Regions from separate parts of the Vallitalea guaymasensis genome, predicted to be linked through region 2. Evidence: predicted binding sites of a transcription regulator. Region 2 holds the regulator's gene; each other region holds the start of a gene.
The links. Region 2 encodes Rex, which represses fermentation and respiration genes when NADH is low (regulators of the CRP and FNR family bind a similar motif). Its sites were predicted from a motif close to ATTGTTAANTANTTAACAAT; they were not measured.
Positions count from the first base shown of each region.

Region 1: HYG85_RS05950 (oxidoreductase) is a predicted target of Rex. The motif match lies at 2,785-2,804, and genes of this name have one in related genera.
Region 3: HYG85_RS18355 (histidinol-phosphatase HisJ family protein) is a predicted target of Rex. The motif match lies at 6,885-6,904, and genes of this name have one in related genera.

Region 1 covers NZ_CP058561.1:1,330,363-1,341,244, forward strand. Annotated here, with positions in the region: gene HYG85_RS05935 (response regulator transcription factor) at 1-500, opposite strand, end outside; gene HYG85_RS05940 (hypothetical protein) at 517-1,749, opposite strand; gene HYG85_RS05945 (TetR/AcrR family transcriptional regulator) at 2,092-2,679, opposite strand; gene HYG85_RS05950 (oxidoreductase) at 2,906-4,894, shown strand; gene HYG85_RS05955 (VanZ family protein) at 4,990-6,099, opposite strand; gene HYG85_RS05960 (COG2426 family protein) at 6,249-6,713, opposite strand; gene HYG85_RS05965 (metallophosphoesterase family protein) at 6,800-7,300, opposite strand; gene glpK (glycerol kinase GlpK) at 7,489-9,009, opposite strand; gene HYG85_RS05975 (hypothetical protein) at 9,046-9,906, opposite strand; gene HYG85_RS05980 (glycerol-3-phosphate responsive antiterminator) at 10,025-10,603, opposite strand.
Region 2 covers NZ_CP058561.1:84,960-95,841, forward strand. Annotated here, with positions in the region: gene HYG85_RS00405 (NAD(P)H-hydrate dehydratase) at 1-512, opposite strand, end outside; gene acpS (holo-ACP synthase) at 535-900, opposite strand; gene HYG85_RS00415 (coiled-coil domain-containing protein) at 897-1,511, opposite strand; gene HYG85_RS00420 (redox-sensing transcriptional repressor Rex) at 1,711-2,343, opposite strand; gene HYG85_RS00425 (helix-turn-helix domain-containing protein) at 2,784-3,179, opposite strand; gene HYG85_RS00430 (ABC-F family ATP-binding cassette domain-containing protein) at 3,404-5,338, shown strand; gene HYG85_RS00435 (GntR family transcriptional regulator) at 5,358-6,044, opposite strand; gene HYG85_RS00440 (isocitrate/isopropylmalate family dehydrogenase) at 6,217-7,359, opposite strand; gene HYG85_RS00445 (aconitate hydratase) at 7,398-9,317, opposite strand; gene HYG85_RS00450 (hypothetical protein) at 9,653-9,850, shown strand; gene HYG85_RS00455 (hypothetical protein) at 9,969-10,112, shown strand; gene HYG85_RS00460 (S8 family peptidase) at 10,213-10,882, opposite strand, start outside.
Region 3 covers NZ_CP058561.1:4,287,685-4,298,566, reverse strand. Annotated here, with positions in the region: gene gpmI (2,3-bisphosphoglycerate-independent phosphoglycerate mutase) at 1-357, opposite strand, end outside; gene tpiA (triose-phosphate isomerase) at 436-1,185, opposite strand; gene HYG85_RS18375 (phosphoglycerate kinase) at 1,212-2,405, opposite strand; gene gap (type I glyceraldehyde-3-phosphate dehydrogenase) at 2,596-3,585, opposite strand; gene HYG85_RS18365 (sugar-binding transcriptional regulator) at 3,654-4,685, opposite strand; gene HYG85_RS18360 (Na/Pi cotransporter family protein) at 4,873-6,543, opposite strand; gene HYG85_RS18355 (histidinol-phosphatase HisJ family protein) at 6,993-7,805, shown strand; gene HYG85_RS18350 (patatin-like phospholipase family protein) at 7,948-8,946, shown strand; gene mnmA (tRNA 2-thiouridine(34) synthase MnmA) at 9,211-10,293, opposite strand; gene nifU (Fe-S cluster assembly scaffold protein NifU) at 10,379-10,819, opposite strand; gene nifS (cysteine desulfurase NifS) at 10,871-10,882, opposite strand, start outside.

The DNA.
Region 1 (10,882 bases), 1.2 Mb from region 2:
ACCAGCAAATCAAATTCTCTAGCCTTAAGATCAATTTGTTTATTATCCACATATGCAACCCTCTCCAGTACATTAACTTTTATACCATTAATTTCTAAGATATTGTCATCTATTAATTCCTTTGATACATCATCATTTTTATTGATACGTCTTTGAAGAGATCTTACACGTGCCAATAATTCTTGCATTTCAAAAGGTTTAGTGATATAATCGTCAGCACCTAGTTCCAGCCCTAATATCTTGTCTACCAAAGTGCTTTTTGCCGTAAGCATGATGATACCCATTTGTGAAGTGTTTTCAATATTTTTGCATACATCATAACCATTATATTCTGGCATCATAATATCTAATATAAGTATATCAGGTTGTTCTTTTCTAATGATATCAAGAGCTTCTTTACCATCATAAGCCTTATAGACTTGATAGTCTTCACGTTCTAGAGCATATGCTATTGCATTTGTAATGTTCTCTTCATCATCAGCTACTAATATTTTTGTCATTTTCCCACCTACTTAATTAATCATTCAAAATTATTATTTTACAACTTAGTTCTTTATAGAAATAGACGGAGTCTGTACATACTATTTTATTTGATTCTTTATTCCAACATAAAGATTTATACTCACCAAACAAAGTTAACTTTTTATCACTTTCAAAATCATATATATATTTTCGCTCCTCTCCCATTGGATATATGGCTTCATATATCAACTTACTTTTATCTGGTGATAAGAAAAATCCTCTTACAAAATCATGAGTTTTATCAATCAATTTTACTTGGTTACCTTTATCATCTGTCTTCCATAATTCTCTAGGTATCTTATTTTGTATTACTTTCGCTACATTGTCAATTTCTATTACATCTTTATGAGAATCACGTTTCATAGCCCTTTCTTCAAAAGTATTAGTTTTAAGATTTACTGTATAACGTTTTAGATTATATGAAGCTATTTCCAGTTCATCATCATTAACTGTCAATCTATCAATATAATTATTTATCTGCTCTCTTTCATAAAATTGTTTGTGCATTCCCTTCCAGAATTCACTAACTTCTTCTTTCTCTTCTCCAAAATGAGCTTCTAAATATTCTTCAGGACTATTAAAATAATCTTTTAGATTGTTAACAAGTTCTTCAGATAATTGTATTTCGTTTTTTTGTTTACTTGCCATATCATACCTATATACTTTAAAACCTTTTGAATAATATATTTGCTCATCTTCAATATATTGAGAACGCATTACATCTTCATCTATTCTTATTACTTTACCTTCTTTTTTGTCATAATACACTAATGCGTAAGTGTCTGAGTAGTAAGTATCTCTTTGTTCTATAGGCTTTTCCTTAAATAAAACGTAATTTTCATTTGGATTATATTGTCCCAAACAATCATGCACTTGCTCATACCAATATTCAAACCCCATATTAGCATCCTTATTATTAGTTATGTTTTCAATTGATTTGTCCCTAACATTATAAACAGCTATATTTCTAATACCATCTTTTATAGCCACTCCTAATATATTATCATTTTCCAACCACTGAAAACCAGCAAAATCTTTCACTTCAATAATTTGCTTGATAGCTAAAACATCATTGATTTCTTCCTGTTGATTGTCAAGCACTACCACTTCATTTTCTTCAAGTCCCTTTGCCTTAGTATTAGTACATGCAGTTAGACTGCTTAATGCCATCCCTGTTGTCAATAGTACACATAATGTTTTCTTTAGATTATGTTTTACTTTATTCATCCTTTATTCCTCCTTTAATTTTAATGAGGTTATTATGTGCTACCTCATGATACAAATTATAAGGTTATCATTTTTCTAAACCATATGAAAAATATTTCTAAGGTGTAAACTTATATATTAAGTTATTCAATTTTATAGCGGTCATTTATAATCCTCCTTCTATTATGTACGCGTACCTAATACCCCTCATCATAAAGAATTATACGATCAATTTTTTTCGGTTTTATATAAAAAATGTTTCTAAGTTGTAAACTGGTGATTATCTATAAACAACATTAACAAACTCAACTAATATTTTCTCCATAAGATATTAGTTGAGTCTTTATAGTTATCTTTATAATATTAAATACTCTGTAAATATGCATCTATAATACTGAAAGTCTTTTTTGCAATATCATATTCACCAAAACTAATCGCCCAATTATATAATATTCCCCTTGAAATGATAAGCAATTCCTCTGTAATCTGGTCTGCTGTTTTATCTGAACATAATTCTCCATTATCCAGACCTTTTTCCACTAATTGATGCAATCCTTTTGGCAATCCACGTTCAGCCGATAGAAAGAAAGCACTGGCATTATCCATTTGTGCTTTGTAAATATTTCGGATTATATCCACTCCCATATTTTTTGCATAGAGACCTTGTTCACATAAATATCCTATTATTGCACTTTTTATATTTGAAGAGTCAATTTTATTAATTACTTCATCTTGGAAAAATTGGTCAGTACGTGTATATGCTGCAACAACAATACCTGATTTACTACCAAAATGGTGGTAAAAAGCACCTGTAGATATTCCTGAATTCTCACAAATCTCCTGAATACTTATATCATCAAAATTTTTATATTTCATTAGTTTAAGTGCTTCATCCAATATATGACTCTTAGTTCTTTCAGCTTGAAGAGTTCTAGATGTCTTCTTTTTCATAATCAATATATCTCCTTTTAACTTACTTACCTAATAATATATATTATATTGTTCTATTAATCAACTTTTGTTGAAGAATAAAAATGGCACTTAACAAATTTATACATTGATAAAAAATAAACAAAATCCTTGACTAGTTTCAATGGATATACTATACTAAATTTAACATAATTGATTCGGCGAAATTATTATGTTAAATCATAATTAGTTTAAAGGAGAGACTTATATGGCAAATTATTATCCTGAATTATTTACTCCTACCTACATTGGTAAAGTAAAGATTAAGAACAAGTTATCAATGGCACCAATGGGTCCTGTTGGTTACGCTGATGCAAACGGTGCTCTAAACCAAAGAATTCAAGATTACTATGTTGAACGTGCAAAAGGAGGAATAGGTCTAATTATCACTGGTATCTGTAATGTAGATATGGAAACTGAAAAGATGGCTAAAGCTGGTCTTCCTAGTCCCACCCAAACACCTCTAGCATTTATCCATTCAGCTTATCAAATGAATGAGCGTATTCATGCCTATGGTACTAAAGTGTTCATTCAGCTTACAGGTGGTCTTGGACGAAGTGCTTTACCTGGATTCGTTAGTAAATATATTGCACCTTCTGAAAATGAGAACCGTTTTGATCCTAATATCCTACATAGAGAAATGACAAAAGAGGAAATTCAAACCCTAATTCAAAAGTTTGTTACTGCAGCAGTAATTTCCAAAAAATCTGGCTTTGATGGAGTTGAGATTCATGCTGTTCACGAAGGATATTTATTAGATCAATTCGCAATATCATTTTTTAATAAAAGAACAGACGAATACGGTGGTTCCTTAGAAAATAGATTACGAATAGCAACTGATATTGTAAAAGGAATCAAAAAAGCATGTGGGACAGATTTTCCAGTATCATTAAGATACAGCTTGAAAAGTTGTATGAAAGGTCTTAGACAAGGTGGTCTTCCTGGAGAAGAATATGAAGAAGTTGGAAGAGATATTGATGAAGGTATTGAAGCAGCTAAGATATTGGTTGATGCCGGATACGATGCTCTTAATGTAGACGCTGGAACTTATGATTCATGGTACTGGAATCACCCACCAATGTATTTTGAAGAAGGTACATATCGTGAATTCGGAAAAATATTAAAAGAAAATGTAAACGTACCTATTATTTTAGCTGGTAGAATGGAAAATCCTGAAATGGCAGTTGAATCATTAAATAATAGTTGTGATATCATTGGTCTAGGTAGACAATTATTAACTGACCCAGATTATCCTAAAAAAGTACGTGCAGGTAAATTAGATGAAATACGCCCATGTCTCGGATGTCATGAAGGATGTCTTGGAAGAATATCCAATGCACCTGTCAGCTGTGCTGTCAATCCAGCTTGTGGTCGTGAAAAGATATATGGTCTTACTCCTGCATTGAATAAAAAGCATTTCCTCATAATTGGTGGTGGAATTGCAGGTATGGAAGCATCTAGAGTATTAGCAACTAGAGGTCATAAAGTCACACTATGTGAAAGAACCAATAATCTAGGAGGTAACCTTATACCAGGTGGTGTTCCTGATTTCAAAAGATATGATAGAGCTTTAGTAAAATGGTATGAAAAACAGCTAGAACTATTAAATATCACTGTTAAGATGAATTGCCATGTTAAACTTTCTGATATAGATACATATAATCCAGATGAAATTATTGTTGCCACTGGATCAACTCCAATAATACCTAAATTTGATGGTGCAAAAAATATAGTATCTGCCAATGATATCTTAGTTGGTAAAGCAGATGCTGGAAAAGAAGTCGTTATCATTGGAGGGGGCTTAGTTGGTTGTGAAACAGGCTTATGGCTTGCTGGGAAAGGTTCTAATGTAACAGTTGTCGAAATGGCAAATGACATACTAGGAGGACCTCACGGATTACCTCACATGAATCATTATATGTTAGAAGACCTATTGGATTATAATAATGTCAATATCCAAACTAATACAATGGTTGTATCAGCTAATAATTCATCAGTAACAGTCAAAAATGCAGAGGGTACTCATAACATTTCTGCTGATACAATAATATCTGCTATAGGTTATAAAGAAAATAACAGCCTGTATGAAGAACTATTGGAAAAAGATATTCCAGTATATAATATAGGAGATTCCCAAAAAGTACATAATATTATGTATGCCATTTGGAATTCTTATGAATTAGCTAAAGAATTATAATCTTAGCTTATATGTAATTACAGACAATACTTAATATCCATTTAATAGAATACACTTCTAGAATGAATCAACTCTATTTAGTTTGAAGATTTGTTCTAAAGTGTATTGTTATTTTCATTGATAACTTTATCTTTCTTGTAACTAATGACATTTTTGGTACCACTAATTTTCTCATAGAAAAATTGTCTATCTCTCTTGACGATAGATACTAAAAAGCTTATCGCTACAATAACATCAATAACAAAAACCCCACCTAGAATTAGAATTTGAAACGTTACTAATCCTTGACTAACATAAAGTACTACCAAGTTTGCCCCGACAATGCCATAATAGAGAATGCCATATCTAAAGAGTACTTCTTTGAATGATATTTTCTCAGTTTTTCCCCGAACTCTAACTGATGTTAATAATTTACCTATGGTTCGTCCATTAGTTATGTATACACCTACTATAAAATAAATGAATACTATGAAGAAATATTCAATCAAACTCTGTGTATTACTTAATATACTTATAATACACCAATCAATAATGAATGCTAATCCCCTTCTTATAAGTCCAACCTGCATTTTATCAAAATCCACGTCTTTATCTAATTTATTGGAACTAGGTAGAAAAAATGTAAATAATGGAGCTATAACATAACCTAAAAGACATCCTGTAGTATTTAATATGAGGTCATCTACATCAAATAACCTATAAGGTGCATTATAAAATCCATACAAACCTGTTAACTGGGTAAGCTCAAAAAATAGTGATACCGTAAATCCAATAATCACAGTTTTTATCCAGCTTTTTCGAAAATAGTATCTTAAATATATCCCCAAAGGAGCTAATAACAAAACATTAAAAGCGGCTTGAAGAAATGCTTTTTCTTTGAATAAATGTATATAAGTTGCAGGTTTGTTATATATAACTTGAGTATCTTTAAGTATATCTTGTATAAACTTAAAGGGCACCAATTGATACATTTGTCTGCCTGCAGGATATAAACTTAGAACATCACTAGACTTTGGCAGTGGTAATATAACCATATAATAAGCAGTCAAGCAATAAAGGCATAAAGAGTATGTAATCAATACTCTGATTTTATTGACATAATGATATTTTATATATTGGTATAATAAAAAAGGGATTGTCCCTAAAAAAGCTATTATGGGAAAAGTAATAAGCGCAATACGAATAGGATATAAATGAGCTTCCATATTTATAATTCCTCTCTTATAATGTATAAAATCATGTTTATTTTCTGCTGATAATATTATAATTATACTATCGACATTTTTCCACAAGAAATAAACTATGTAAGAAAGGATAATATAACATAGATATCTATTGTTTTCAATGAAATTAATTAAATTTTAATACTCCACAATGAGGGAAAAGTCAAAGATATTATTGTTATCAATATGGCAGAAATCGTTGCTCCTAAAATTACACAAACCATAGATTTCTTGAAATCCAAATTTAAGAAAGCTGCAACGGCACTTCCTGTCCAAATACCTGTAGTTGGTAAGGGTATTCCAATAAAAATAATTAGAGCCAATTCTTTTCTTTTTTCAATCTTCCTAGTATTTTTAGATATCTTTTTATCAATGATACTATTGATATGAGCGAAAGCTTTATATTTTTGCATCCAAGTAAATATTTTATTGAAGAATAATAGTATAAAAGGTGCTGGTATAATACTACCAACTAAGCTTATAACAAATACTTGTAGTACATCTAGATCATATGTTAAAATGCCTAATAAAATTGCTCCTTTTTGTTCTACAATGGGAATCATTGAAGATATAAAAACTTGTAATAATTTGTCCATCTATGGCTCCATTCTCAAATATCCTTTATATACCATATGTTACCATATTCTATTATATTAAGCAATTAAGAATCACTTAACTATTATTACTCATCACTTTTATACATTGCTTTTATCTTATCAAATGCTACAGGTGTATAATTGTGGTGTTCTACACTAACATTAAAATATTGATTACCTTCCATCTTATTGCTATGAATATGTCCATGAATATTAACATAAGGTGTCATATTTATGTTCATATACATAGGTTCATGTGTCAATAAATAAAAGCTATCTAATATTATTCCTCCATCGATAACATCTTCAAATCCAATATCATGCCACCAAATATTACTGTTACATCTATCATGATTACCTTTAATCAACACCTTATATCCATTAAGCTGGTCAAATATATTTTTTACTTCCGATTTATTACTAGATGCAAAATCACCTAAATGATATATAGTATCTTCTTTAGATACGGTATTATTCCAATTATAGATCAATTGTTTATTCATTTCTTCTACTGAATTAAATGGTCTGTTTTCATAATCTATTATTCTTTTTTGATTAAAATGTGTATCGCTAATTAAATAAATCATTCTTTCAACTCCTTTATCATAAATTATAAATTATATTACTAAGAAATAATAGTGAATTTTAATATTTCCTTAATTCATAATAAATCCATTTACTTTATAATACAAAAAATAAGCTAATCATTATGTATCAGCTTATTTTTTGTATCATTGACTCTATTTTAATTAAACAACACTTTACTCTCTATATATCAGCTTCCTAATTTCTCTCCTTCTGGATCTTCCCATAGGTATGATCTTTTAACTGCTTTTTTCCATCCTGCATATTTCTTTTCTTTATAATCATTTTCCATTACAGGTTCAAAATGCTTATCTATAGCCCACATATCAGCAATCTCTTCTTTACTATTCCAGAATCCAACTGCTAAACCAGCTAAGAATGCTGCACCAAGAGCTGTAGTTTCAGTAACCACTGGTCTATCTACTGCAACTCCTAATACATCTGATTGGAACTGCATCAAGAAATTATTGGCTACTGCTCCACCATCAACTTTTAGAGCTTGAAGTTCTATACCTGAATCCTCTTGCATTACTTCAAGCACATCCCTTGATTGATAGGCGATTGATTCTAATGTAGCTCTTATAATATGATTTTTATTGGCTCCTCGTGTAAGACCTACAATAGTTCCTCTAGCATACATATCCCAATATGGAGCACCAAGTCCAACAAAAGCAGGAACTACATACACTCCATTAGTATCTTCTACTTGAGTAGCAAAATACTCAGTGTCCTTGGCATTCTCTACTAATTTCAATTCATCTCTAAGCCATTGTACCGAAGCTCCAGCAACAAATATACTTCCTTCAAGAGCATATTCTACTTTACCATCTACTCCCCATGCTATAGTTGTCAATAAACCACTATCTGAACTAACCATTTCCTGTCCTGTATTCATTAACATGAAGCATCCTGTACCATATGTATTCTTCGCCATACCTGGTAGAAAACAAGCTTGACCGAATAGTGCTGCCTGTTGATCTCCTGCTATACCAGCAATAGGTATCTCGGCTCCACCAAAAGTCTTAGGATCTGTGTGACCATAAACTTCACTAGACTGCCTTACTTCTGGCAACATTGAAGCTGGTATACCTAACTCGTCAAGTATTGTTTCATCCCATCTTAATTCTTTAATGTTATATAACATTGTCCTTGATGCATTAGAATAATCAGTTACATGTACTTTACCTCTAGTAAGGTTCCATATTAACCATGTATCAATATTACCGAATAACAGTTCTCCATTTTCAGCTTTTTCTCTAGCACCTTCAACATTATCAAGAATCCACTTAACTTTTGTTCCTGAGAAATAAGCATCTAATATTAGACCAGTACTTTCTTTTATGTAGTCTTCTAATCCTTTTGCTTTCAATCCATCACATATATCTGCAGTTCTTCTACATTGCCAAACTATAGCATTGTATATTGGTTTTCCAGTATTTTTATCCCATACAACAGTTGTTTCTCTTTGATTAGTTATACCTATTGCCGCTACCTCATCTGGTCTTATTCCCGACAACTCTAAAACTTCTCTAGCTACTCCACTTTGAGTTGCCCAAATTTCCATAGCATCATGTTCAACCCAGCCTGGTTTTGGATATACCTGAGTAAATTCTTTTTGACTTGTATTCACTATCTTACCTTCATGATTGAATATTATTGCTCTAGAACTAGTTGTTCCTTGATCTAATGCCATGATATATTTTTTATCCATATTCTTTCCTCCCATTTTTTAAATAAAGTTAATTAGTTAAAATATCCCCATAATGATAAAAGCACAAATAAATATTGATGCAGCTGGTGGATCAATATGTGAGTCAGCATTGGTGTTAAAGTTCAATGCTACAATTTCAAAAATTATTGCCGCCAGTACTGCAAAAAGTGCTCCTATATAAATACTACCAGACATAAATCCTGCCAATCCTGCGATTGAAGTAACATGATGTGTTGTTGGAACAGAAAATCCCATTTGTACAAATATTAAAGAAGCTGCACTTACACAGAAACCTATTGGTGCTATTTCAGTAATAATAGCAATGTAAGAAACCACTAAACCCAATCCTAATGCCATGATGATATCATATGCTATTGTTTTAGATGTTGGCAATATACTTCTCTTTGTCTCTGAAGTTGCTGCCATTTCTGCTTTAACTGGATTTCTAACACCTAACAACCCTGTTTTACCAAATACTAATCTAGCAATTATTCCCGATGTAACTACAGTCATTGCAACAGTATCAGTTGGAAGGGTCCATACTGTAGCGTATAGATAATTCAATAACTGTCCTAATATACCAAATATACCTCCAACAATTAATACACTTATATCTTGAAATTTATTTAATGGAACTGTGGTATTCATTCCACTGTCCAATAATTTCTTTTTATTAGCTGCAAAAGCTGCTGCTGCAACACCACCAGCAAAAGCAATATGTGGTCCCAAGAAAGCCCCAAAAGTAATATCATTCAAAATTGTTGGAGGACCTCCAGCACATACTACCCCAATTCCAATAAGTCCTACAAAACCTGTAAAGATAAATGCTGGTAATGCTCCAATCAGTGCACCTAAAACTCCCCCACCAAACGCAATTAAAATTAATTCTAGACTCAAAAAACTCTCTCCTTTCAATAAATGTTTTTAATTACCTTTCCTTTGTTACCTAAAACTCAACCCATCTTCTGCCCTCCTGCCTGGTTTTGTTTTTCTATGCAAATGTCCGCCTTAAAACTTACATATACCAAATTTCTTCTGTACTTGCAGAAATCCCTTCGGCACCAGCTTTAAGACATTCAATTACATCTTCTTTATTTCTAATTAGACCTCCAGCTATCAATGGTATCTTAGTTCGGTCGTATATCTCGTTAATTATCTTAGGTATGGCACCAGGTAGAATTTCTATGGTATCTGGCTTTGTTAAGTTTACAGAGTTGATTCCAGTTTCCAATGATTTGGAATCAAAAATGAAAAGTCTTTGAATTGCCCACAAATTCAAATTTTTAGCTTTTTTAATAAGATTACTTTTTGTTGTAATAATTCCATCAGGCTTAATCTGTTTACTAATGTATTCAAGTGCGATTGAATCCTTAGCAAACCCTTGCAGTAAGTCAAAATGAATATAAATATCCATATCGTTGTCCTTTACTTTCTGTACTATTTCTTTCAAGTTAAAAATACTTCCTGTAAGTAAAAAAATAACTTTGCAAGGTGACTTAATAGCCAAATCAAGTTTATCCAACTGGTTAACTGCTGCAATAATAGGATTCATTTCTGTTTGACTATGGAAACTATTAACTTGTTTATTGTTCATTACAACATCTCCTATGTACTTAAAGTACTTAATCATAATATTTTGGGCATAAAAAAACCACACTAAGCTAACCTATTGATAGGTTTACTTGTGTGGTTCTCCATTATCTCCAACCTAGTATTATGTTTTCTATGTTTTATTTTACATCAGTATAGGCTTTATGTCAATATTTTTGCTGAATATTATATTATTTTTATAAATAAGCAATAATTATATTTAGTTAACTATTGTATTTATCTACAAATATTTTATATAAGTTTTTATTATTTTATATTCTAT
Region 2 (10,882 bases):
TCATCAGCATTAACTCCAGAAGGTATATCAATAGCTATTCTATAAGCATTAGCTCTATTTATGATCTTAATAGCTTCCAAGTATTTTCCTGTTACCTCTCTACATAGACCAGTTCCAAAAATAGCATCATAGATTACATCGCAATCACTAACTATATTTTTCAACTCATCCATCTGTCTTTCATCATTGAATTCATGTATATCAATATTTAATTGTCTAGCTATATCATAATTTATTTTAGCATCACCTTTTATCTTGCCAGAATCACCTATTATGATTATAGAGACCTTTATGTTATTACAGCTAAGTATTCTACCTATTGCAAATCCGTCCCCACCATTATTACCTGTACCGCAGCAAATAACAACTTTATTGCTCTCTTTCAGCAACTGTATAGTTTCACTCACTACAGACATGGCTGCATTCTCCATCAAAACAATACCTGGTATACCTATCTCTTCAATAGTATACCTATCAATTTCCTTCATTTCATAACTTTTGACAACCTTCAACTGAATCTCTCCTTTTAACTAATTACTCCCCTACTGCAATAGCTGTCACATTATCCCTGGAATGTGATATTGATACATGTATCGTAGAAATATCAAGTTGTCTCGCCAAATCCTTAGCACCATTATATAAAACTACATAGGGCTTGCCTTTATCATCACGTAAAACCTCAACATCAATAGGAGTAAAATTTACAAACCCTGTTCCAAGAACCTTGGAGACTGCTTCTTTGACAGCAAAATTACCAGCTATTGTTTCACCTCTATAATTTTTAGTTTCAAATAATTTATTTTCGTTGGGTGTAAAATATTTTTCTAGGAATCTTTTATTTAGAATAACCTTTTCTATTCTACTGATTTCAATGATATCATTACCTATTCCTTTTATCATTTACTTCCTCCCAGATATTTTTTATCATATAATTCAATGACTTCATATCCTACCAGATCATGCATATAAGAATACATCTTATCATATTCTTCTTTCGCTTCCGTCTGTCTCACAGCTTTTTCTTTTAATTCTGCCCTAACTTTTTCAATCCATTCATTTAATTCATCTAATTCATTCTTGGTATCAAACATTCTCATATAACAATCTTGCATTGTATATTCTAATAATTCTTTGTTGGTCGTTTGAATTTCTTTTGGCATATTTTCCATTCTTGATTCCATCTTATCTATCTTGACCTTTATGTCATTGATATATTTCTTGCTTTTTTCCATTTCTCCAATGGCTTCATCATCTTCATCTTCAATGGCTTCTTTCATGTTATCCATTATATCAACCATCATTTTCTTTTTAAGCAAAGTATATTCTTTCAAATCATTAGTAAGTTGTCCTTGTTCACCAAGAAGCTTATTAAGTCTTTTTTCAAGTTCCACTATTTTTTTTGGTTTTTTATTATTTTTGAATAGTTCATGCCATCTATTATCCAATGTCAATATATGTACCTTTTTTTCTATATTAATTGGTTTCTCTATCTTTTGTTTTGAAAAAAACATGCTTTCACGTCCTCATTATTTATATATACTTAATTTATACCTACTTAGTAATATAATAAAAATTTTCTATATTAATTATATCGTAACAAATTATTATATTCTATAGCACAATATAATTAAAAGGTACCCATATATATGAGTACCTAATACTTCTAAGAATAGTTATTCATTCTTAAAAACATAAATTACAGACGCTTATTTATATTCTCTCTTTGATATTATATGATAGAGTCATTAGACTATCCAACAAATGTACATTTTCGACTATAACATTTTTATTGGATAATTTCAGGTCTATAGGGGCAAAATTCCATATTCCTTTTATACCATAACTAACTAAGTCATTAGCAACTTTTGGTGCTTTTTGCTTAGGTAATGTTAGAATTGCCAAGTCAATACTATTTTCTTTTATGAAACTTCCCATTTCATCTAAATCCTTAATCTCAATACCTCTTACAGTTATACCTATAAGTCTCGGGTTAACATCAAATAATCCTTTAACTTCAAAACCTCTTTTATCAAAATTAGTATAATTAGCAAGTGCTTGACCCAAGTTTCCTGCTCCAACAATAATTGTATTATATTTATTTTCAAGACCAAGTATCTTGCCTATAGCGTTATATAAATATTCAACATTATAGCCGTAACCTTGTTGACCAAAACCGCCAAAATTATTTAAATCTTGTCTTATTTGAGAAGCTGTTACACCCATTCTGTTACTCAATTCTTTAGAGGAAATCCTTACAACATCGTTTTCCAATAAGTCTCCTAAGTATCTGTAGTATTTTGGTAATCTTTTAATTACCGCTGTTGATATTTTCTTTTGTATCATATAATCAATCCCCAATCCTTGATACTATTTTGGAACTTTTATACAAATAATTATATATGGTTGTTAAATCTATGTCAAATAATCAAATGCTGATAAACCCTTATCGTTTATGTATTATCACAGTATAAATCATTAACACAAATCCTATATTTAGTAAATATAGTTAAAAACAATCAATTGTTTATTGTATACAATCTATATTTTATAAATTATACCATAAAACCCTGATATTTTACAGCTTTTTCTAGAAAATTATACTTATAAAAAATTTTAATATCCTAAATTTTATACATATTTAGGTTTCATAAACCCTGTATGTTTACTTCTAACATATAAAATGGATATAAAAAATTAATTCTATACCCTTTTTAATTGTTAAGTTCAATTATATATTCTTTAATTTACTTAACTCAATATTATTATCAACTTAATATTATTACCTATAAAAGTTCTTTTCCCAAATATTTATTAATAGCATCTTTAGTTTTTTTTGTATAGTTTGCATCAGTGTATAATATTCTTTGTATGGTTCTTTGAGATAAGTTGGATTCTTTCGCCAGATCCTTGATAGTTATTTTATTCTCAACCATATAATTTCCTAGTTCTTTTCTCTTTATCTCATCTTTTTTGTATTGTCTATTGTAAAAATAAGTAGTATTGACCTTAGAACTTATTTGTCCCAATTTTCTTTTACGTTGATAATCAAGGCATTTTTCACATTGCTTGACACCTCTAATAAGTGATTCTTGTGATAGAGGTTTACCACACCTTATACATTGTTTTCTCTCCACACGAGCTTTTCTCAATTTTTTCATATAACCTGCATTACGACTCAAGTCATCATCCCCTTTAGAAAAGTTCTTTTATCATATATATGTTGTCCCAAAGAAATTTATTCTTATGTATGAACAAAATATGTTACTTCTCGTTAGGCAAAGAACTATCACAATAGATATTTATATATTTACCAAAAACCTCTAATTTTAAACCCTTAAACTTTTCAAAACCAGTGATTAATGGTATCATAGTATGGTAATTTTAATATTTATAGGAGGCAACTATGATTTTATCATGTAAAAATATATGCAAAGCATTTGTAACACATACAGTACTGGACAATGTAAACTTCTGGCTGGAAAAAGGAGATAAAGCAGCTATAGTAGGTATTAATGGAGCCGGTAAATCAACGCTGTTCAAGATCATTACCAATGAATTAGAAGCAGATTCAGGACAAGTTATAATTAATAGTTTAACAAAACTTGGTTACCTATCCCAAAATAGTACTCTATCATCCGAAAAAACTATTTATGATGAAATGCTGTTAACATGCAAAGAAATAATTCAAATGGAAAATACTTTAAGAGAATACGAAGTAAAAATGTCTAAACTAGATAATGATAGCGAAGCCCTTGATTCACTTATGAAATCCTACTCAAATCTACAGCATACTTTTGAACTTAATAATGGGTATAGCTATAAAAGTAATATTAAAGGTGTGTTAAAAGGTCTAGGATTCAATGAAGAAGATTTCACCGCTAATATATCCACCTTATCAGGAGGACAAAAAACAAGGGTAGCCCTAGCAAAAATACTTCTAGAAAAACCTGATATATTACTATTGGACGAGCCAACCAACCATCTGGATATCAAAGCATGTGAATGGTTGGAGGGTTTCTTATGCAATTATCAAGGTACTGTTATAATCATCTCACATGACCGTTATTTCCTTGATAAAATAGTAAATAAGGTTATAGAGATAGAAAACACCCAATCACATATATACAACGGTAATTACAGCTTTTATATAAAGCACAAAGCCATGAATCAGGATATTGAAATCAAACATTATGTAGAACAACAAAAAGAGATAAAAAGGCAGGAAGAAGTAATTCGTGAACTTAGATCCCACGGTAGAGATAAACTTATAAAAAGAGCCCAGAGCCGTGAGAAACAACTGCAAAAAATCAATATGATAGATAAACCTACACTGATTAATGATAAAATGAATCTTAAGCTATCACCAAGGGTCATAAGTGGTAATGATGTACTTACTGCTACAGATGTATCCAAATCCTTTGATAATAAACACCTATTTTCCAATCTTAATTTTCAGATTAAAAGAGGTGAAAAAGTAGCACTCATAGGAGATAACGGAACAGGCAAAACAACCTTATTTCGTATAATAAGCAATGGGCTAACAGGAGATACAGGTACTATTTCTCTAGGAGCCAAAGTGAATACTGGTTATTATGACCAAGAACATACCACCCTAAATGGGGATAATGATTTAATTGAAGAGATATCAGATGCTTATCCCAATATGAATACAGGTCATATACGTAATACATTAGCTGCTTTTTTATTCACTGGTGATGATGTATTCAAAAAGATATCTAGTCTGAGTGGTGGTGAAAAAGGTAGATTGATACTGGCAAAATTGATGCTGTCGAATGCTAATTTCTTGCTGTTGGATGAGCCTACTAATCATCTTGATATCATATCAAAAGAAATTCTTGAATCAGCTATAAAAAATTATACTGGTACTGTTCTATTTATTTCTCATGACCGTTATTTTATAAATAAAATAGCAACAAGGGTATTAGAACTTACTCCTAATAAATTAAACAACTACTTAGGAAACTATAGTTATGTCATTGAAAAAAAACAAGAAGAAGAAAAACAACGATTGTTGGAGCTAGAAAATAGTATCAACAATAAAAAACAAGAGGATACACCAATTGCTACTTCCAACAAACAAGACTGGCTGAAAAGCAAGGATGAACAAGCCAATAAGCGTAAACTTAATAATCAAATCAAAAAAATAGAAACTGATATTCATGAAATTGAAAATAACATTAAGACGATTGATGAAAAGTTATGTCTAGAAGAAATATATACTAATGCTGAAAAAGCAGAAACGCTTCTTAATGAAAAAACTCATTACGAAAATGAATTAGAGAATTTATATGAAAAATGGGAGGAATTACTCGGTTAGAGTAATTCTCCCTTTTATATTATTTTCCTATTATATCCATTAATTTATGGTCCACAACGTTCTTTAAGGTGTTTTTTACATGTAGATTAGTTAACTCTTCTACTTTACTCTCATCACCCAATTTTATGGCTTCAACAATGGCTTTATGTTCTTCAACTGATTTTTTGGCTCTTGCCTCAGATGAAATTGAAGCTCTCCTTATTCTTTGAACATAATGGTGGAAATCTGATAAAACATGTTTTAATATTTTACTGTGTGAAGCTTGGTATAACACTTCATGAAATTTGGTATCTAATTCATAAAGCTGATCCAAATGTCCTTTTTTATAATGAAATTCAGATAAATAAACAATTTCTTCTAGTAATTCAAGTTGTTCTTCATTTATGTTAGTAGTAGCCCATCTAGCAGATAGTCCTTCTATCAATGACCTTATTTCATATATATCTTGTATATCCTTAGCATCAATACCAGAAACTACTGCACCTTTGTTTGGTATAATTGTTACGAGACCTTCTAATTCAAGCTGCCTTATGGCTTCTCTTACGGGAGTTCTACTAACTCCTAATTCTCTAGATATCTGTGTTTCTTTTAAAGGTTCACTATTCTTATATCTACCCTTTAATATATCTTCTCGTATTTTGTTAAAAACTCTGCCTCTTAAAGAGTATTTATCAGTTACTTCTTCGTGAAGATTATACTCGCTCACTGGTGTGCCTCCTCTTATTTATAGGATACACTTATTAATATAAAATCTTCCAAATATTAATTGTGCATGCTATATATATTACACTAATTCTCTTTTAAATAATATTACAATATTAACCTTATGTAAAGTATAAATAAAAATTCCTATGCAACATATATATTATACACATAATCTATAATTTTTCAATTGTTTTCATTAAATAATTTGTAAATTCTTCATTTGTCGCTCCAGTATCTCTTCCTGTTATAACATATTTTTTCTCTGTATTACAGATTTCAAGAGCTTTATATAGTTTATCTGCCTTACTTGTATAACCAATATGATTTAATAACATACCCGCAGCTCTAATAATACTTGAAGGATCAGCATAGATATCTCTACCTTCGTCTACCATTCTAGGTGCAGAACCATGAATAGCTTCAAACATAGCATATTTCTTACCGATATTTGAACTTCCAGCTGTACCAACTCCACCTTGGAATTCAGCTGCTTCATCAGTTAAAATATCTCCATATAGATTAGGAAGAATCATTACTTGGAATTGTGTTCTTCTTTTTTCATCTACTAGTTTAGCAGTCATGATATCAATATACCAGTCATCAACTTCAATACCTTCGTATTCTTCACCTATTTCTTTACAGATTTCCAAGAACTTACCATCTGTAGTTTTTACAACATTGGCTTTTGTTACTACTGTAACTTTGTTTTTACCATTTTTCTTAGCGAATTCAAATGCTGCTCTTGCAATACGTTCTGCTCCACCAGTAGTGATAACCTTGAAATCTATAGCAATATCTTCATCAATATTAATACCCTTGCTACCAAGAACATATGCACCTTCTGTGTTTTCTCTGAAGAAAGTCCAATCGATTCCTTTATCAGGAACTTTAACAGGACGAACATTAGCGAATAGATCAAGTTCTTTTCTCATTGCAACATTAGCACTTTCGATATTTGGCCATTCGTCACCTTTTCTTGGTGTAGTTGTTGGTCCTTTTAGTATTACATGACATTGTTTTAGTTCTTCTAGAACATCATCTGGTATAGCTTTATTAGCTTTTGCTCTATTTTCGATTGTTAATCCATCGATAATTTTAAAAGTCACTTTCTTACTCTTGATTTCATCTGCTAATAAATACTCTAATAATCTATGTGCTTGATCAGTTATAGCTGGACCTATTCCATCTCCTCCAACTACACCAATTACTATAGTATCTAATTCATCATAATTGACAAAATCCCCTTGTTCCTTCATCATTTTGACCCTAGCTTTTTGTTCTTTGATAAGTTCTTCAAATTTATTCATATAATCCATGCCTATTCCATCCCTTTCTTAATAAAATGTCGTTTATCTTACATATTTTTAATAAAATTGATTTTACCGCCAGCAATAATCATTTTTAATTCTTTATCTGATAGTTCTATATTCATTTCATAATCAAGTTTTTTAGTCTTATTATGAACAATTACTTTTCCTGTCTTTACGCTCTCTAGTACATTATCCATTGATAAATCATCATCAAGACTGATAGTATCATAATCTGCCATATTAATAAATGTAAGTGGTAAAATACCTGAATTGATTAGGTTAGCTTTGTGAATTCTTGCAAAACTCTTAGCTAGAACTGCTTTTATACCTAGATACAATGGAACTAGTGCAGCATGTTCTCTACTGGATCCTTGTCCATAGTTGTCTCCACCAACAATCATTCCTCCACCATTAGCTTTTGCTCTCTTAGGAAACTCTTCGTCACATGGTGTCAAACAATAGTTAGCCAAGTGAGGTATATTAGATCTAAATGGCAATAACTTAGCATTAGAAGGCATAATATGGTCTGTTGTTATATTGTCTTCTACAATAATCAAAACTTTTCCTTCAACATCATCCTTAAGTTCTTCATTAAGTGGGAATGGTTTGATATTCGGTCCTTTTACAACTTCTACTTTACTGCCATCCTCTGCAGGTGGTACTACCATATTGTCATTAATATAGAATTTATCTGGCATAGCAACATTTATATCAGTAGTACAAGTAGTTGGATCTGTCAATTCTCCAGATAATGCACTAACCGCTGCAGCCTCTGGACTAAGTAAATAAGCTCCTGCTGAAACTGTTCCACAACGTCCTTTAAAGTTTCTGTTGAAAGTTCTAAGTGTAACCGCGTCTGTTGCTGGAGCCTGACCCATACCTATACAAGGTCCACATCCTGATTCTAATATTCTTGCTCCTGCAGCTATCATATCAGCTAATGCACCGTTGGCAGCCAACATATTAAGTACTTGTTTTGAACCTGGTGCAATAACCAAGCTTACATCTGGATGAACTGTTTTACCTTTTAATATCTTAGATACTTTCATCATATCAAGATATGAACTGTTGGTACAGCTTCCGATACATACTTGATTAACTTTTAAATCCTTGATATTGGATATTTTTTCTACGTTATCTGGACTATGAGGCATTGCTACAAGAGGTTCTAGTTCATCTAAATTGATATTTATAGTCTCATCATAAGCAGCATCTTCATCAGCTTTTAATTCTTTCCATAGTTCTTCTCTATCTTGAGCTTTTAAGAATGATAGAGTTACATCATCACTTTGGAATACTGAAGTAGTAGCCCCAAGTTCAGCACCCATATTAGTTATAGTTGCTCTTTCTGGAACGCTAAGAGTACTAACTCCTTCTCCAGTATATTCGATCACTTTGCCAACTCCACCTTTAACAGTCATGACTCTTAATACTTCAAGAATAATATCCTTTGCAGTAACAAATGGTTTAAGCTTTCCTGTTAATTTAACATTAACTACTTTTGGCATTGTAATATAGTATGTACCGCCTCCCATAGCAACCGCTACATCAAGACCACCTGCACCAATAGCAAGCATACCGATTCCTCCACCAGTTGGTGTATGGCTATCTGAACCTAATAAAGTTTCACCTGGCACACCAAATCTTTCTAAATGTACTTGGTGACATATACCATTTCCTGGTCTTGAAAAATATACTCCATGTTTATGAGCTACAGTTTGTATGTACTTATGATCATCAGCATTCTCAAATCCTTGTTGCAACATATTATGATCAATATAAGCAACTGATCTCTTAGTCTTTACTTTATCAATTTCCATTGCTTCCAATTGCAAATAAGCCATTGTACCTGTAGAATCTTGAGTTAAGGTTTGATCTATTTTAATACCGATTTCACTACCTGGAATCATTTCACCTTCAAGTAAATGATCTTTTATAATCTTTTGTGTTAAATTTAAACCCATTGTATTTCCTCCTTATCTATTTTTTAAGTAGATTAATCTACAAAAGTAAGAATGATCTTCTTAACAAACTTTTTACTATATATGCAAAAAATTTTATATATATTCAATTATGGTATTATTGTATACGATTGTACGTAGAATGTCAATAGTTTCATAGGCTGTAAGCAACTTCTATTAATACTTTAGTCCTAATCTGACTTATTGATATATTTTTTTGGTAGATATTTCTAATAAAATATTATATAAATGAATATACTGTTAATTTATTTCATAACTATTTAATAGATAATAAAGATTAATTGTTATAGATACTATCGTTAGAAAGGAAAATTTATATGATAGAAAGTATTAATACTTACTATTCTTTAAACGATATTCCAAATGGATTCTTAAAATCTAATATTAATAATAAGAATAAAGATGATATAAATGATATATTCTTGCTTATTTTAGTATTGCTTATCATGGACAATGATAAATCAATACTTGATAACAACATTTTAACTAGTCTAATGGAAATATTTCTAAATTAGTAGCCCTGCAATAAAATGTATACAAACACACATTTAAATACTCCTTCATAAAATATATTATACTTACGACAAACTGAGGAAATTGTAAGAAAAGTTTAATTCTGAAAGGAGGGCTACTATGCAAAATAATAATATGATGATGATGTTATTACTTTTATCAATGCTAAATGATGGTGGAAAAGGCTCATATATGGATAATAATATGATGCTTTACATGTTAATGCTTATGCTTATGGGTGGCGGAATGGGTGGTAATTACTAACCCAATTTGTCCTCTTCATAGAAAGAAATCTTGTCCTAAATGAATAAATTCATTTAGGGCTTTTTTTATAGAAATGCGACATAGTCGCTTCCCTTAAGCCCTATTCCAATAATTTTTTTACGTCAATGAGTCCCCATCCCTGATGAGCTTGAGAAAATCCTAGATCTATAGTAGATTCTTTTAATCTTAGTTTTATGTCCTTACCTGTAAGTTCGGGATACTTAGACAATAGTAGAGCTATGCATCCACTTACCATAGGTGTTGCCATTGAAGTACCACTTTTCTTAGTGTATCCTATATCCTTGGTTGGATAATATTTATCTTTTGGTGAATAAGCCTTATCTGTACTACATGCTATTATATTAGAACCTGGAGCTACTACATCAGGTTTTTTTATACATTCTTTTGTAGGACCCCTTCCAGAATAGTCGGAGATTAGATCTTCCATTATCTTTACAGTTTCTGCATCATCTGAAGAACCTACAGTAATAACTTTTCGACTTATTCCAGGTGTAGTAATTGTCCCTTCTTCTGGTCCATTATTACCAGCAGCCGTAACAACAATCAATCCACTGTCCCAAGCAGCATTCACACCTCTTACCAACGCTGACTTTTCTCCTTCTATATCTTTCATACCTACTGATAAATTGACTATTCTTATATTAAATCTTTTTTTGTTATCTAGAATCCATTGGATACCAGCTAAAACATCAGATATATTACCAGAACCTTTTTTATTCAATACTTTTACCCCAATGATATTGCTCTCT
Region 3 (10,882 bases), 1.4 Mb from region 2:
GTCTGATAATAGACCATATAAATGCAATGCTGAATCATTTGCTTTACAATTGTCTATTGCAGCAAGTAATGCTGTATTTTTAAAGAAATCACCATCTTCTATTTCTTTAGTGATTCTAGTAAGCTCTTGGTATACGATTCTTCCTGCACCAATATTGAGATGCCCTACTTCTGAATTACCCATTTGTCCATGAGGTAATCCAACATCTAATCCACTAGCAAATCCTTCAACACAAGGATATTCTTTCATTATTTTATCCATTATAGGTGTATTTGCAAGTTTAACTCCATTACCTTCAGTCTTTTCATTGAGTCCAAATCCATCTAATATCATTAATACTGTTGGTTTTTTTGACATTTCATAACTCCTTCTTATCAAATCTATAATAGATTAGAAGGTTATGAATAAATTCATAACCTTATCTAATAATCATTATTATTTGTAATTTACTACCTTACCGAAATCAGCCTTCAGACTAGCTCCACCAACTAATCCACCATCAATATTTTCCATTGCGAAGAGTTCTTTTGCATTGCCTGCATTAACACTTCCACCATATTGAATTCTAACTGCATCAGCTACTTCTTGGTCATAAACTTCTTTAACTACTTGACGTATAGCTGCACAAACTTCTTCAGCTTGCTTTGATGTAGCAGTTTTACCAGTTCCTATAGCCCATATTGGTTCGTAAGCAAGAACAACATTTTTTGCATCTTCTTTTGCAACGTCTTTAAGTGCAACTTTGATTTGTGCTCTTATAAGATCTACTGTTATTCCTTGTTCTCTTTGCTCTAATGTTTCACCACAGCAAATAATTGGTGTTAAGCCATGTTCTATAGCTTTAAGTACTTTTTTATTAACTATTTCATTAGTTTCTCCAAAATATTCTCTTCTTTCGGAGTGACCTAATACAACGTATTTAACTCCAATTTCAGTTAACATGTTTGGAGCAATCTCTCCAGTGTATGCTCCACTTTCTTCAAAGTACATATTTTGAGCACCTATTTCAATGTTACAATCTTTTGTAGCTTCAACAGCTAATACTAATGAAACATAAGGTGTACAAAATACAACATCTACATCATCATTTTTAACTAATGGTTTTAACTCTTCAATTAAAGCTAATGCTTCTCTTGGAGTTTTGTTCATTTTCCAGTTTCCTGCAATAATCATCTTACGCATTATCAAAACCTCCATTTATATTGTTATAACTATTTATCGTTTGCTGCTGCAACACCTGGTAATTCTTTTCCTTCTAAGAATTCAAGTGAAGCTCCGCCACCTGTAGAAATATGAGTCATTTTATCTCCGAATCCAAGTTGGTTAACAGCTGCTGCTGAATCACCACCACCTATGATAGTTGTTGCATCAGTTTCAGCTAATGCTTTTGCTACAGCAATTGTTCCACCTGCAAAGTTTTCAAATTCGAATACACCCATTGGTCCGTTCCATACAACTGTCTTAGCGTCTTTTACAGCATTAGCGAATATCTCTCTAGTTTCTTCTCCAATATCAAGACCTTCCCAATCAGGTTCGATCATTCCTCTTTTTACAGTTTTGAATGGTGTATCATTCTTGAATTCTTGTGCTACTACATTATCAACTGGTAATAAGAAATTAACACCTTTTTCTTTTGCTTTTTCAATCATTTCTCTTGCATAATCAATTTTATCTTCTTCAAGTAAAGATAATCCAACTTCATTACCCATAGCTTTTAAGAATGTATAAGCCATTCCTCCACCTATGATTAGAGTATCTACTTTATCAAGAAGGTTATTGATAACATTTATTTTATCAGATACTTTTGCTCCACCAAGAATAGCTACAAAAGGTCTCTTTGGATTATTTACAGCGTTTCCTAAGAAATCAATTTCTTTTTGCATTAAATAACCTACTACACAAGTATCAACATAATTAGTTACTCCAACATTAGAACAATGTGCTCTATGAGCAGTTCCGAATGCATCATTAACAAATATTTCAGCTAGACTTCCTAATTCTTTACTGAAATCTTCACCATTTTTTGTTTCTTCTTTTCTATAACGAGTATTTTGAAGAAGTACCACATCTCCATCTTTCATGTCAGCAACTGCTTTTTTAGCATTGTCACCAACTACATTGTCGTCTGCTGCAAAAACAACTTCTTTATTTAATAATTCTGCAAGTCTTTTTGCTACTGGAGCAAGTGAAAGCTCTGGCTTAGGTTCTCCTTTTGGTTTTCCAAGGTGTGAGCAAAGAATAACTTTTGCACCATCTTTAATTAATTTATTAATTGTAGGTAATGCTGCTGTTAAACGGTTCTCATCTGTAATTACACCATCTTTTAAAGGTACGTTAAAGTCACATCTTACTAAGACTTTTTTACCTTGTACATTTATATCGTCAACTGTCTTTTTATTAAGCATTGGTAGTCGTCTCCCTTCTAATACTTGATTTATGTTAGTTAATCTCAATATAACTAGTTTATTTTGAAATTTTCTAACTTTTCTAATCAACTTTAATACTCATATGAGTATTAAAAAAGTCCTCCCTATAGTCTGACCTACAAGAGAGGACCATATGGACCTTATATAAATCTATTCAAACTTATATTAATTAAAGTCTTTCAGCTACATATTTTGCTAAGTCAATAATTCTGTTTGAATAACCCCACTCGTTATCATACCAAGAAACTACTTTAACTAAGCTTCCTTCCATAACAAGTGTTGCTAATCCATCAACGATTGATGAACGTGAATCTTTTCTGTAATCAATTGATACTAATGGCTCATCAGAATATCCAAGTACGTTACTTCCTTCTGATGCAGCTTTTAAAGCTCCATTAACTTCTTCAACTGTTACTTCTTTTCCTAATTCTACTGTTAAGTCAACAACAGATACTGTAGGAGTAGGTACACGCATAGCCATACCAGTTAATTTACCTTTTAATGAAGGGATAACTTTAGCTACTGCTTCAGCTGCTCCAGTAGTTGTTGGGATAATAGACTCAGCTGCTGCACGAGCTCTTCTTAAATCTTCGTGAGGTAAGTCTAAGATTCTTTGGTCATTAGTGTATGAGTGAACTGTAGTCATGATACCTCTTTTGATTCCGAAAGTATCATTTAATACTTTAGCGAATGGTGCTAAACAGTTAGTTGTACAAGAAGCGTTATCAATGATATTATCTTCTGCTGGGTTATAATCTTCTTCGTTAACACCCATTACAATTGATTTTGTTCCTTTACCAGGAGCTGAAATGATTACTTTCTTTGCACCAGCATCAATATGTAATTGAGCTTTTTCTTTTTGTCTGAATAAACCAGTTGACTCAATAACAATATCAACACCTAATTCTTTCCAAGGAAGATCTGCAGGATTTCTTTCTGCTAATACTTTGATTTCTTTTCCATTAACTACTAAAGTTCCGTTTCCAACTTCTACAGTTCCTTCAAATCTACCAAAGCATGAATCATATTTTAATAAGTGAGCTAATGTATTAGCATCAGTTAAATCATTAATAGCTACGATGTCAACTCCTTGTTCCATAGCTACTTTAAATGCGTTACGTCCGATACGTCCAAATCCATTAATTGCAATTTTTGCCATATTCTTGTTCCTCCTAAAATTATAATTTTTATATTAAACTGTATAACAGTTAATAAACATTTTTAGTTTTACTTCATAATCTCAATAATTCTATTGGCTGCATCTTCATCAATTATCAGTGAACCGTTTTTAATAATATTCTTTACAGCCATTATAGCTTCTGCCTTTTTTGCTCCTCCCGCTACAGCTATAGGATAAGGAGTCTTAGTCATATGTTCTAATTTTATACCAATTGACCTTGATGTATACACTATTTCACCATTTTTATTAAAATAATAACCCAGTGCTTCAGCGACAGCCTGTCTTCTATGAAGAAAATCCATAACTGGTTCAGGCAAGTTCCTTCTTCCAGCCATCTCATAAGCATTACCTATACCAAAAAGTATTATATTAGCTTTCAGTATATTAGATATTGTTTGTTCGATTTCAGGTTCTTTCCTTACACTGTCTAGTGCCTTTTTACTTAGATTATCTGGTATATTAAGAAGTTCATAATCTCCATTTAGCTTCCTAGCAAGCTTAGATACTATAGTATTAGCTTGATATTCAACATTATTCCTTAAACTACCTCTAGCTGGAACAACCAGCACATTTTCATAGGATGTATTTGGTTTATTATTCAAAGATTTCACTACATTGTAAACTGTACTTCCACCAGTAAGAGCAATGATAGTATTATCTTTTATGTGTTTTAATAAAACATCAACAGCAGCTTTTCCAATATTTTCTTTTATCTCTTCATATTCAGATGAATTACCAGGTACGACAACTACCTCTTTGCAACCTATAAGTCTCTTAACTTCTTCTTCCATATAGTTAAGACCCTTAACATGATGCATAATCTCTTTCAAATCATCCAGTATAGTATCTCCAGAATCAGTAGTACTCATACCAACACTTGATACTAGTATAAAACCTTGTGATTTCAAATATTCCGTTTCATTCCTAATAATTTTTTCTGATATTGATAATTTTTGGGATAAGCTTCGTCTTCCTATTGGTTGATAAATATGTATTCCCTTTAGTATTTCGTATCTTCGTTGCAATATATCAATCTCTTTTGGAATAATTTTCTTAAGTGTTAACAAGGTATTTTCCATTACAAATCACCTTTCGGTACCTTCTCGGGCCCTATGAACAATTATAGTCCCTATTGCTTCAAAAAAAAGGAATTAAACCACCAATTCATCCCAATTTATATTATAAACAATGTAGTATATAATTTCAAGTTTTTTTTGTGTTTTTAATAAAATAATAACAAGGGGCAGTTATCTGCCCCTGACTAATCTATAATAATTCATCTCTTACATAATAAGCAATATTTAGTGCATGGTCTGATATTCTTTCGTAATTGCTTATTAGATCTAGAAATACCACACCAGTAGTTGAATCACATATGTTTTGAGCTAATCTCCTGATATGTTTCTCTCTTAACTCATCCTCTAATTCATCTACTAGGTCTTCGTTTTGTTCAACCTTCCTAACAAGGTCAACATCATCATTTTCTCTTGACTTTATTGCAAGTTCTATTGTTTCAGTAGCTCTATTTGATATATCCAACAGTTCTTGGTTCGCACTATCTGAGAAAGTAAGATTATTTTCGATAAAGTACTCTGCAAGTTCGGCTATATTCTCAGCATGGTCTCCAACACGTTCAATATCATTGACTGTATGGAATAGATTAGTTACAATCTCATTTTGCCTTTCGTTGATAACTGAGTTGCTTATCTTGATTAAATACTCAGTGATAAGTCTTTCTAAAGAATTAATGTTCTTTTCTTCTTCATAGACCTTCTTAACTTTTTCCATATCTTTTTCTATAATAGCCGTTGTAGCACGTTTAGCATTTTCTACAGCTAAATCGCCCATGTGTATAACTTCTTTGATTGCATTTTCCACAGCGAAACTAGGAGTTTCAAGTATTCTATCATCAAGGTGTCTCAAGGCTACCTGCTCTTCAGTTTGATCTTCGTCATCTTTACCTCTTACGATTCTCTTGGATAGTGATACAAGCTTATCTGCAAATGGGAAGAGAAGGACTGTATTACTGATGTTGAAAACCGTATGGAATATACTGATACCTACCATGTTGACAGCTACATTATTACCAAAATTAGAATTAATGAATGTAAAATATACCACACATAGTATTGCAAATATCACTGTACCAAGGACATTGAATAGTAAATGGATATAAGCAGCTCTTTTAGCTGTTTTATTAGCTCCAATACTTGATAACATTGCTGTTACACAAGTACCAATGTTTTGTCCAAGAATAATATATACAGCTGCGCTCCATGGAACAAAAGTTACTGTTGCTACTGTTTGCAAAATACCAACTGATGCCGAACTACTTTGAATGATAGCTGTTACGACTGCACCTGTTAATATACCTAAGACTGGATTTCTTCCAAACATTCTAAATGCTTCTGTAAATGCTGGTGAATCTTGGAAAGGTTCTATTGCATCTTTCATATATTCAAGACCTATGAATAATAGACCAAACCCAATGATAATCTCACCAATTTGTTTTTTACGTTGATTTTTTGCAAAAAATAATAACAAGGCACCTATTCCAATAGCTAATGGCGCTAATTTTGATGGTTTCAAGAATACTAACCATTCTTGACTTGATACTATCCATGAAGTAATGGTTGTACCAATGTTTGCTCCCATTATAACTCCTACAGCTTGTGATAGATTGAATAAGCCTGCGTTAACAAATCCAACTACCATTACAGTACAAGCAGAACTACTTTGAATAATGGCTGTAACCAGTGCACCAACTGTTACTGCTAAAAATCTATTGTTGGTCAATGCACCAAGAAGACTTTTCATCTTATTACCTGCTGATTTTTGAAGACCTTCAGCCATAATGTGCATACCGTATAGGAACATACCAAAACCGCCAATAAATGCAAAAAATATAAATATGTATTCCTTTGTTAGCCAATTCATTTAGATATTTCCTCCTAATTGTGATATATATTTTGTCTTAGATGAATAAATAGAGTGAAACTTAAAAATAAATAACAGATTTAAATATTATGTAAATAAAATGTTAATTTATTATTAACAACACATTAATAGTATCATAATCATTTCATCAAAAACAAGCAAAAATATTTATCAATAATTATTTTTTTTCTCTCGTTTTTTAGTAATTATGCCAAATATACCTGTGATAACTGAACAATATACTTACAGCTCTTGTTGTTTTTATTGTTTTTTAGTATAATATTCAGATAAAGATTTATACATTTTTTACTACACGATTTTAATAATTACTAATCTTAATCATTTCCAATTATTTAATAATTCACTTATTATATATTATTATTAAAAACCATTAATTTTATTAAGTAATTATTTTCATAAATTTATTTATAGAAAGAAAGGTGTCAAATATGAGTTACTATGATTTCCATACACATACATCGTTTTCAGGTGATTGCAAATATCCAATGGAAACACAGATTCTACATGCTATCCAACACAACTTTGTTAAATTATGCTTTACAGATCATTATGACTATGATTATCCCAGCACACCTGAGTTAGCCTTTGATATTGACTTACCTAATTACTACAAAACATTTCTTGAACTAAAAGAAAAATATAAAGATAAAATCCAATTATTGTTTGGTATAGAATTAGGTCTGCAACCACATATATATGATACTGTCAATAAAGTCATCAATGATTACCCTTTTGATTTTGTTATCGCTTCCACACATGTTGTAGATAAACTTGACCCATATTTTGGTTCGTACTATTCCAATAAAACAAAAAAAGAAGCTTATACCAGGTACTTAGAAGACATTCTACACAATGTAACCAACTACGACAATTATAATGTATACGGTCACCTTGATTATATAATTCGTTATGGACATTATGAAGATAAAAAATTATACTACTATAATTATAGTGAACTTATCGATAAAATATTAATGCAAATTATAGAAACAGGTCATGGAATAGAACTTAATACCTCCGGTTATCGCAAAAATCTAAACGAACCACATCCTAATATAGAGATTTTACAAAGGTACAGACAATTAGGGGGCGAAATAATAACAGTGGGTTCCGACGCTCACTTTCCTGAACATCTTGCATATAACTTTGATGGGGCTTATAAAGTTTTAAAAGAATGCGGTTTCAAATATTTTACAGTATTTGAACAAAGAAAACCTGAATTCATTAAAATACCTGATTAAAGTCAACAGTAAGCTATTAGAAGAAAAAGAATTTTGTGATTATGTTTAAGATTACTAGGAAGCAAAATGCTTTTTCTTATTTAGTTATAAAAGACAAGAAGTTTCATATATAATTTAAGTAAGAAACTCTTTAGGTGTTGACATGATTAATAAAAAAGATATTGTTAAGATTCTCTCTATTGATGGCGGAGGTGTACGAGGTCTAATTCCATGTATATTTCTAGACCATCTTAGAAATGAATTAGATAGTTTTGGTAATAAAACACCTTTTTACGATTTATTTGATGTAATATCAGGAACTTCTACTGGCTCATTAATATCATTAATGTTAATAAAACCACCAGAAGATTATACGGATCACGAAAGACTGGATCTATTATTGGACTTGTACGAAAACAAAACAAAAGAAATATTTCCAGAAGCAAAATGTGAAATATGTCAAACAATCAAACACTTCTTTCGACCTAAATACAATGGCAGACCACTGCGCAGATTACTGCGACAAAACTTCAAGAACCTTACACTGGAAGATTCTCTATCCAATTTAATTATACCTGCCTATGATATGATATCCATGAGACCATATTTATTCAAACATCGTATAGACGTAAAAGATTACTACCATAATTTTTTCCTAAAAGACGTTGGTCTATCATCATCAGCTGCACCTACATACTTACCTCCTGCTAATGTGAAATCCATAACATCAGGTGAATCTTACTGCTTTGTAGATGGAGGAATATTCTGCAATAACCCTTCACTATGCGCCTATACATACGCCAAAAAACTATACCCCCATGCAAAACAATACATAATTGTATCCTTGGGTACCGGCGAATATGTAAGAACCTACGAATGTAAAAAAGTAAAAAAATGGGGAGTCCTAGGATGGATGAACCCTATCAACGGAATCCCTCTACTAACTGCATACATGGATTCCCAAATGGAAAGCGACAACTACATCATCAACAGCATGGATGACGTCAAAGAATATAGATTTGAAATATCCCTCAATGGAATATCCTCCGAATTAGACGATTCATCAGAAAGAAATATAGACTTCCTAAAAGGAAAAGCCGCCGAACTTATCCTACTAAACAGACACAAAATAAATCAACTAGTCAAACTACTAAATATCTAACAGTCTAATTATATATATTGAACCTAATCATCTATTCCCCATTTCAATAAGTTCAATATATCCCTTGCTAAAAGTTGCATCCAAATCATATTTTACTCAATGTTGTACGACAAATAAATAACCATATATAGTGATAAAAACGCCTTTTACGGCTTGTTGTATCCTTACTAAAACAGATAAAACAACAAACGTAATGAAAGTGATTATCACTATATATGGTTTTAATTATACTACCGTTGTCCACTTGATTTTTATAAAAATTCCCTATCTTCTTATTATATTTCCTCCACCAATAAGAATATCCCCATCATAAAACACCACTGCTTGCCCCGGTGTTATAGCTCTCTGGGGTTCATCAAATACACATTTCAATGTATCTTCATCAACCATCTCTATAGTACACAAAGCAGGTTTATGACTATAACGAATCTTCGCTTCTACCTTCAACTTGCCTTCTATCTCTTCTATTGCCATTAGATTAACATTATCAGCATATAGCGTATCACTGAATACATCACTATTGTCACCGATAACAACTTCATTAGTATCAGGTCTTATCTCTACAACAAAAGCTGGTTTCCCTAAAGATAATCCAAGCCCCTTGCGTTGACCTACCGTATAATTAATTATCCCCTTATGTCTACCTAAGACTTTTCCATTCATATCTACAAAATTACCCTCAGGGACTTTTTTATTAGTATACTCTTCTATAAAAGCTGAATAATCATTATCAGGGACAAAACAAATTTCTTGACTATCTGGTTTATTGGCAATTCTTACATTTATCTTTTCTGCAATTTTCCTTACTTCTTCTTTGGAATACTCACCAACTGGCATAAGTGTATGTTTTAATTGATCTTGAGTTAGGTTATATAATGCATAAGTCTGATCTTTTCTTATACCAACAGCTTTCTTTAATGTATATCTTCCATTAGGTAATTCTATAACCCTGGCATAATGCCCTGTTGCTATATACTTAGCACCTATAGCAAGACTTCTTTTAAGCATTGATTCCCATTTTACATATCTATTACATGCAATACAAGGATTAGGCGTATTACCTTTCTGATATTCATCAACGAAATAATCTATAACGCTATCCTTGAACTCTCCTTTGAAATTCATAACATAATAGGGAATTCCAAGAGCATCTGCAACACGACGCGCATCATCTACAGCACTAAGGCCACAACATCCAGCATTTTCTTCTTGAATATCTGTTTCTTCATCCTGCCATATCTGCATTGTTACTCCGATAACATCGTAACCTTGTTCCTTTAGTAGATAAGCCGCAACAGAGCTATCAACTCCACCTGACATACCAACTACTACTTTTTCTCTGTCCATTTAATCACCTGTTCTATATATTACACAACTTTTTAAGTATTATTCATAAATCAGTTTTATCATTGAATAGCCCTATTAATATTTTCTATTCATCATCTGTATCAATAGGATGGTCATCATGTATATCTGCCTTTGGTGGCTCTAACCCTTCTATATCAATACCATGTTTCTTAGAATAATCCCATAAAGCTGCATGTAAAGCTTCCTCAGCTAATAATGAACAGTGTATTTTAGCTTTTGGTAATCCATCTAGCGCTTCTACAACTGCATCATTAGTAATTTTCAAAGCATCTTTTATTGATTTTCCCTTAACTAATTCTGTTGCAATACTACTTGTTGCTACTGCAGCACCACATCCAAAAGTTTTAAAAGTTACATCTTTGATAATTTCATCTTCCACTTTTAGGTAGATACGCATAATGTCCCCACATTTAGCGTTTCCAACAGTACCAACACCGTCTGCATTTTCAAGTTCTCCCATATTTCTAGGATTAACAAAATGATCCATTACTTTTTTAGTATACATAACTAACACCTCAATTTTTTTTATTTATTAATAAGTACCTAATTATTTACTCTATTTATTGTT